DNA from 2 places in the Pseudomonas sp. FG86 genome. Region 2 is predicted to be linked to the other one. Evidence: predicted binding sites of a transcription regulator. Region 2 holds the regulator's gene; the other holds the start of a gene.
The links. The regulator FliA, encoded in region 2, starts transcription of late flagellar genes. The targets are predictions, from matches to a motif close to CTAAAGTTTNNNNNNNNNNNGCCGNTAA.

Region 1: the regulator FliA is predicted to act here: its motif matches at 1,638-1,665, upstream of ACODSV_RS06170 (methyl-accepting chemotaxis protein).

What each region holds. Positions count from the first base shown of each region.
Region 1 is NZ_JBMDIS010000006.1:123,862-128,046, reverse strand. Features, by position in the region: gene ACODSV_RS06170 (methyl-accepting chemotaxis protein) at 43-1,608, opposite strand; gene ACODSV_RS06165 (CPBP family intramembrane glutamic endopeptidase) at 1,712-2,503, opposite strand; gene ACODSV_RS06160 (DMT family transporter) at 2,923-3,783, shown strand; gene ACODSV_RS06155 (DMT family transporter) at 3,816-4,185, opposite strand, start outside.
Region 2 is NZ_JBMDIS010000094.1:3,485-7,669, reverse strand. Features, by position in the region: gene ACODSV_RS31290 (chemotaxis protein CheA) at 1-55, opposite strand, end outside; gene ACODSV_RS31285 (protein phosphatase CheZ) at 67-855, opposite strand; gene ACODSV_RS31280 (chemotaxis response regulator CheY) at 874-1,248, opposite strand; gene fliA (RNA polymerase sigma factor FliA) at 1,416-2,156, opposite strand; gene fleN (flagellar synthesis regulator FleN) at 2,153-2,986, opposite strand; gene flhF (flagellar biosynthesis GTPase FlhF) at 3,092-4,185, opposite strand, start outside.

The DNA of each region.
Region 1 (4,185 bases), on a different contig from region 2:
AACGCGGTCGAATGTGGGAGGGGGCTTGCCCCCGATAGCGGTCTAGCGGTTAAACCGCTCGACCAGCGAGTACTGGGTATTGGCGGTATGCGTCAATTCCTCACTCAACTGCGCCGAGTTCAACGCCTGTTCCGAAGTCTGGTCCGCCAACAGCGCAATCGTGCTGATGTTGCGGCTGATCTCTTCGGCTACCGAGCTTTGCTCTTCGGTGGCTGCCGCAATCTGGGTGGTCATGTCGGTGATGTTGGCCACTGCTTCGCTGATGCCGACCAACGCCTGATCCGCTTCCATTACCCGCGCCACCCCTTCTTCGGCCTGGCGATGCCCGGCGTCCATGGTTTGCACGGCGGCAGCGGCAGTTTGTTGCAGCTTGGCGATCAAGGTATGGATCTGCCCGGTCGACTCGGCGGTGCGCTGGGCCAGTTGACGGACTTCATCGGCCACGACTGCGAAGCCACGGCCCATCTCCCCGGCACGCGCGGCTTCGATTGCCGCGTTCAGCGCCAGCAAGTTGGTTTGATCGGCGATGCCTTTGATCACATCGACGACACCGCCGATTTCATCGCTGTCCTTGGCCAGTTGGGTAACGGTCACCCCGGTTTCGCCCACGGCCAGCGACAGACGCTGAATGGCCTCGCGGGTTTCCCCGGCGATATCGCGGCCACGACCGGTCAGGCGATTGGCTTCCTGGGTCGCATCCGCCGTGCGCTGCACATGGCTGGCAACTTCCTGGGTGGTCGCCGCCATCTGGTTGACCGCGGTGGCCACCTGTTCGGTTTCCACGCGCTGGCGTTCCAGGCCGCTGGAGCTGTTATGCGCCAGGGTGTTGGACTGCGCCGCCTGGTCGTTGAGGTGTTCAGCCGTGTCCTGCAGACGCGTGAGGCAGGTTTTCAGGCGGGCTTCCTGGCTGAGGATCGACATTTCCAGTCGCGCCTGGGCGCCACGGCTGTCGGTGTACATCTGTGCGATCAGCGGGTCTGAGGTGGTCTGCTCGGCCAGGCGCAGCAGGCGCTTGAGGCCACGCTGTTGCCAACTCAGGCCCAGCAGGCCCAAGGGCACCGACAGCCCCGCCGCCAGGGCAAAGCCCCAGTGGGAATTCAGCGACGCACCGATCATGAAGCTCAACTGGCTGATCAGGATAAACGGCAGCCAGTCCTGCAACACCGGCAGCCATTTGTCCCGCTGGGGAACGGCAGACTTGCCCTGGTTGATGCGTTGATAGAGCGCTTCGGCCCGGCGGATCTGCTCGGCGGTGGGCTTGATGCGCACCGACTCGTAGCCGACCACCTGGTTGCCGTCGAAAACCGGTGTCACATAGGCGTTAACCCAGTAGTGATCACCGGTCTTGCAGCGATTCTTGACGATGCCCATCCATGGCAAGCCTTGTTTGAGCGTTGACCACATGTGCCCGAATACGGCCGCCGGAACGTCCGGGTGACGAACCAGATTGTGCGGGGCACGCACCAGTTCATCGCGGGAGAACCCACTGATTTCGACGAAAGCGTCGTTGCAGTAGGTGATCACGCCCTTGGCATCTGTGGTGGAGATCAACCGTTGCTGAGCGGGGAAGGTACGTTCGCGCTGGGTAACGGGTTGGTTATTACGCATGATTGTTCAATCCGCAAGGCTTTCAAGGGGTATCGGCAGGAGCGGGCGCTTATTTAACTTATTTTTGCAACAATCCGCAGGAACGCCTTGCCTCCGGTAGACATCAGCCAGCCAGCATCGGATAAGTAAACAACCCGAAGTGAAGCAGGTTCAGCCCAAAGTGCGTGGCAATCGCCGCACCCAGCCCACCAAAGCGATAAGCCAGGCCGTAACCCACACCGGCAATGCTTGCCAGCAACACCCATTGCCAGCCCGCGCCAAGGTGCACCAGCCCGAACAGCAGCGAGGCCAGCAGCAGTGCCAGGTTCTCGCCGTAGGGCAGGTGCTTGAAGCGCTGTTGCAGGCCGCCCTGAATGTAGCCGCGAAACAACGCCTCTTCCACCAAGGTCACCAACAACAGGTTATTCAATACCCACAACCACGCCTGCACCGGCCATTTCGGCGCCCAACTGATGACGCCCAACAAGGCTGCGCCGCCGAGGGCGGCAATCGCGGTCAGGGCCAAGGCCAGGGCCGTGACGCAGATCGACAGGCGCAAGGAGCGTCGCGCCACCACCCACGGGCAGGCCAGTAACAGCCAGAAGCCGATCAGCGGTTTGTCCTGGTTCAGGTACATCGAAAAGGGCACCGCGTCGGGGGTAAAGCGTTGCGGCTCGATGGCGCGCCCGTTGTAGAAGCCCGGTAGCCAGTGCATCGCCAGGCTCAGGGCCAGCACAATGAACAAACCATGGCCGATGTAGCGTGCCCAAGGCGTGCGCTGCTGGCGCACGGCATAACCGGCAATCAGCAGCAGGGCGACGGACACCAGCGCCAGCACGCCCAGTTGCCCGTAGGCCAAGGCCAGCACATAGCCGATGGAAAGAAGCGCCAGGTACAGCCAGGGCAATGCGAGCATGGGGAGTCCTTGGAAAAAACTGGACGGCATTATAGCGATCGTCCCCTGTGGGCCACATGAAAACTGTGCCACGCAAGGGCGTTGGTGAAGTGATTGCAAAACGTATCAACGGCTGGTTATAGTCAGGCCTTCTTCATCCCTCCACACAAGATCAGCCCATGCCAGCTCTCCAGCGCATAGCGGTAGTCGATTCAGCGGTCAACGCTGTGGTCGTACCGTGCGGGAACAAGCAGCCTGCGCAGATCAGTCACTACCCCCCACCTGTCAGTCGCGCGCCGGTGTACGCAGTCGTATCACCGCCGGGTGTTGGCATTTCGGGCTGATCAGCGACTCGCTGTCCCCGTCTGCACGCCTGAAAAAACTCCAGAACTTCAGCCTTTGCTGAGTCGGCTTTTTTTGCCTGATTACAGGTGGTAACCATGTCTGTTCTTTCGAAACAATCCGTGGCCGCGGCGGCCTCGACGAGCCTGTTTGTCCTGCTGTGGAGCAGCGGGGCGATCTTCTCCAAGCTGGGCCTGGCCCATGCGTCGCCCTTCGCCTTCTTATTGATCCGTTTTGCCATCGCCCTGCTCGGTCTGGTGATCCTCGTACCGATGCTCAAGCTGCAACTGCCGCGCCCCGGCAAACCGCTGTGGTATGCAGCGGCGACCGGCCTGGTGTTGTTGGGGGCCTACCAGATTTTCTATCTGCTGGCCCTGGACCTCAACGTCACCCCCGGCGTGATGGCGACCCTCATGGGCGTGCAGCCGATCCTGACCGTGGCGCTGACGGAGCGCCAGCGTTCCGGGCGCCGCCTGTTCGGCCTTGGCCTCGGGTTGGCGGGGTTGATCATGGTGGTGTACCAGGGTATCGGGCTGGCGGGGATGTCCCTGGCCGGGATGCTCTTCGGCCTGCTGGCCCTGGCGAGCATGACCTTCGGCTCAATCATGCAAAAACGCATTACCGACAACCCTTTGGGCACGCTGCCGCTGCAGTACCTGGCCGGGCTGCTGTTGTGCGCGGTATTCGTGCCGTTCCAGCCGTTCCACTTCGAACAGAATGCCGGCTTTTACCTGCCGGTATTGTGGATGGGGCTGGTGGTGTCGGTGCTGGCGACGTTGCTGCTGTACCGCCTGATCGCGCGGGGCAACCTGGTCAACGTCACCAGCCTGTTCTACCTGGTGCCGGCGGTGACGGCGGTGATGGATTACCTGATCTTCGGTAATCGGCTGGCGTTGTTGAGCCTGCTGGGGATGGGGTTGATCATCGTTGGGTTGGTGTTTGTGTTCCGTAAAGGCTGATGTCTACCCCGTAGGTGCCGGTTCGCCGGCGCCTACGACCTGCGTGGCCGCAACACCAACCACAACGCCCCCGCAATCAACACCCCGCCATACAGATGCGCCATTGATAACGGCTCGTCGAGCAGCAACGCGCCCCACAGCACGCCGAACGGCGGGATCAGGAAAGTGGTAGTCATCGATCTCACGGGGCCAATCGCAGTGAGCAAGCGGAAGTACAACACATAGGCAAATGCCGTACACACCAGCCCCAGGCCCAGCAGCGACAACCACACCTGCCACCCACCCCAACTCGCGGGCGGATGGCTGATGGCGCTGTAGATAAACAACGGCAGCAGGAACAACGTGGCGCCGAGCATGCTGCCCAGGGCTGAAAGACGACTGTCCAATCCTCCCCGCTGGTCC
Region 2 (4,185 bases):
CGCCGGCCTCTACAAGGAAATCCTGAAGGATTTCTTCATCGGCGCCGAAGCTCATGGGTGTGCTCCTTAGAAGCCTAAACTGGATAACAGGTCATCTACGTCATCCTGACCTGACACAACGTCTTCACGTTTATCGGCATGAATCTGCGGACCTTCACCCTTGGCGAGATGTTTTTGTGGATCTTTTTCAGAGAGGATCGCTTCGCGGTCATGTTCGATGCCGGCGAAACGGTCGACCTGGCCGGCCATGAGTACCAATTTGAGCAGGTTGCTTTCCACTTCGGTGACCAACTGGGTCACACGCTTGATCACCTGACCGGTCAGGTCCTGGTAATCCTGGGCGAGCAGAATGTCATTGAGGTTGCTGGAAACCGTACGGTTTTCCTGCTCGCTGCGTGACAGGAACCCTTCGACCCGACGGGCCAGCTCACGAAACTCTTCTGCGCCGACTTCACGGCGCATGAAGCGACCCCAGTCAACGCTCAGCGCCTGGGCTTCCGTGGCCATGCCGTTGACCAGGGGCGTGGCGTTTTCCACCAGGTCCATGGTGCGGTTGGCCGCTGCCTCAGTCAGCCTGACCACATAGGACAGGCGTTCGGTGGCGTCGGTGATCTGCGAAATCTCTTCGGCTTGAGGCATGTGCGGGTCAATCTGGAAATTGACGATCGCACTGTGAAGCTCGCGTGTGAGCTTGCCCACCTCCTGGTACAGGCCGCGGTCACGGGTCTGGTTGAGCTGATGGATTAACTGCACCGCATCGCCGAACTGGCCTTTTTCAAGGCTGTCGACCAGCTGGTGAGCATGTTTTTTCAGGGTCGACTCAAAGTCGGCCTGCGATGATTCTTTTTGCTCCATAGCTCCCCCGTGGCAGCATTAGCCGTGGATGCGTTCGAAGATTTTTTCGATCTTCTCTTTCAAGGCCTGCGCAGTGAATGGTTTGACCACATAGCCGTTAACCCCGGCTTGGGCGGCTTCGATGATCTGTTCACGCTTGGCTTCGGCGGTCACCATCAGCACGGGAAGACTGCGCAGTTTTTCGTCGGCACGCACGTGGCGCAACAAGTCGATACCCGTCATGCCCGGCATGTTCCAATCGGTTACCAGAAAGTCGATGCTCCCGCTGTTGAGGATCGGAATCGCCGTAAGGCCGTCATCCGCCTCGACCGTGTTTGTGAACCCAAGGTCACGCAACAGGTTTTTTATGATCCGCCGCATCGTTGAGAAGTCATCAACGATGAGGATTTTCATGTTCTTGTCCAATTCGACCTCCAAGCAGTCTTAAACGCGCCCAGCACCTGGACGCGCCATTTCAATCAACAGGCGTTACACAAAAAGGACTGCCCAGGGCACCACGGTTAGCCCCCGCGGCGGCCAAGGCCCTCGCGGTTGCGTCTGCAGTGTCCCCACACTGCCTGTCAGCGCGCGCGCCACTCTCCCAATCGCCCCCGCAAGCGGGCCGCGCACTGGCTGTGCAGCTGGCTGACACGCGATTCGCTGACCCCCAGGACCTCACCGATTTCCTTGAGGTTCAGCTCTTCGTCGTAGTACAGCGCCAACACCAGTCGCTCACGCTCCGGCAAATTGGCAATTGCGTCGGCCAATGCGCCCTGGAAGCGTTCATCCTCCAGGTCACGCGACGGCTCCATATGCGTACTCGCGCCGTCCTCGTGCAACCCTTCGTGTTCGCCGTCCTGCAACAGGTCGTCGAAACTGAACAGGCGGCTGCCCAAGGTATCGTTCAAAATCCCGTAATAATCGTCGAGACTCAATTGGAGTTCGGCCGCAACTTCATGATCTTTAGCGTCGCGACCGGTTTTTGCTTCAATTGACCGAATTGCGTCACTGACCATGCGCGTATTGCGGTGTACCGAACGCGGCGCCCAATCGCCTTTGCGCACCTCATCGAGCATCGCGCCACGGATACGGATACCCGCATACGTCTCGAAACTCGCGCCCTTGCTCGCGTCGTATTTGGTCGACACTTCGAGAAGGCCGATCATGCCGGCCTGGATCAGGTCTTCGACCTGGACACTGGCGGGGAGGCGTGCCAGCAAGTGATAGGCGATGCGTTTGACCAAAGGCGCGTAACGCTCGATCAACTCACCCTGACTGTCACGGGCGGACTTCTTGTAGGCGTTGTAGCCGGTCGCTGTCATAGCACGGGTCCTGCGCTCGTCTGATGCACCAATCGCTCGACGAAAAACTCCAGATGCCCCCGAGGGTTAGCGGGCAACGGCCAAGTATCGACCTTCTGAGCAATAGCCTTGAACGCCAAGGCGCATTTCGAACGAGGGAACGCTTCGTAGACTGCACGCTGCTTTTGCACAGCCTTGCGCACACACTCGTCATAGGGAACTGCGCCGACGTATTGTAGGGCGACATCGAGAAAGCGATCCGTGACCTTGGTCAACTTGGCGAACAGGTTGCGGCCTTCCTGCGGGCTTTGGGCCATGTTGGCCAGCACGCGGAAGCGGTTCATGCCGTAGTCGCGGTTAAGCAGTTTGATCAGGGCATAGGCGTCGGTGATCGAGGTGGGTTCATCGCAGACCACCAGCAACACTTCCTGCGCGGCGCGCACGAAGCTGACCACCGACTCGCCGATCCCGGCGGCGGTGTCGATCACCAGCACGTCGAGGTTGTCGCCGATATCGCTGAACGCCTGGATCAGACCGGCATGCTGCGCCGGGCTCAGGTGCACCATGCTCTGGGTGCCCGAGGCGGCCGGTACGATACGGATCCCACCGGGGCCCTGGAGCAGCACATCACGCAGCTCACAGCGGCCCTCGATCACATCGGCGAGGGTGTGTTTGGGCGTCAGTCCCAGCAGAACGTCGACATTCGCCAGCCCCAGGTCAGCATCCAGCAGCATGACGCGACGGCCAAGCTCTGCCAGCGCCAGGGACAAATTCACTGACACGTTAGTTTTCCCGACGCCACCTTTGCCGCCGGTCACCGCGATCACCTGTACGGGATGCATGCTGCCCATTTTATTTCTTTACCTTGTCTTGCTTAGACGCAGGCTACATGGCTTGGCCGCGTGAATCGCTTGCAGACCATCGATGTAGATACATTTCACGGTGTTCATACTGACTCAACCCACCCGTTTTGCCGGGTTGTGGTAGAGGTCAGCGAACATGTCGGCCATCGCTTCCTCGCTAGGCTCTTCTTGCATTTGCACGCTGACGGCACGGCTGACCAACTGATGACGGCGCGGCAGATGCAGGTCATCCGGGATCCGCGGCCCGTCGGTCAGGTAGGCGACCGGTAGTTCATGACTGATGGCCAGGCTCAACACCTCGCCCAGGCTCGCCGTTTCATCAAGCTTAGTCAGGATGCAGCCGGCCAGCCCGCAGCGCTTGTAGCTATGGTACGCAGCGGTAAGAACTTGTTTTTGGCTGGTGGTTGCAAGCACCAGGTAATTTTTAGACTTGATGCCACGCCCGGCCAGGCTTTCCAGTTGCAGGCGCAAGGCCGGGTCGCTGGCTTGCAGCCCCGCGGTGTCGATCAGCACCACGCGTTTACGCAGCAACGGGTCGAGCGCGTTGGCCAGCGACTGGCCTGGGTCGACGTGGGTCACCGACACATTGAGGATGCGACCCAGGGTCTTGAGTTGCTCCTGGGCGCCGATACGGTAGCTGTCCATGCTCACCAGCGCGATATTCGAAGCGCCGTATTTGAGCACATAACGGGCCGCCAGCTTGGCCAGGGTGGTGGTCTTGCCCATGCCGGCAGGGCCGACCATGGCGATCACACCGCCCTCTTCCAGGGGTTCGATTTCCGGGGTGGCGATCATCCGCGCCAGGTGGGCCAGCAACATGCGCCAGGCCTGGCGAGGTTCTTCGATTTCGGTGGTCAGCGCCAACAGGTCGCGGGACAACGGGCCAGACAGGCCGATGCGTTGCAGGCGACGCCAGAGGTTAGCCTGGTGCGGTTTGCTGCCTTGCAACTGGGTCCAGGCCAGCGAGCCCAACTGCACTTCCAGCAATTCACGCAGGCCGTTGAGTTCAAAGCGCATCGAATCGAACACGCGCTGGTCGACTGCGGCAGCCGGCGCGGGCGCTGCAGGACGTGGCGGTTCTTTGAACGTAGGTTCGACCAGCGGCTCGGCAGCGGTCAGCGGCAAGCCGGCGAACAACTGGCGATTGGTGGTGGCATCGCTGTCACCCCGCATGCTCAGCTCAGCCT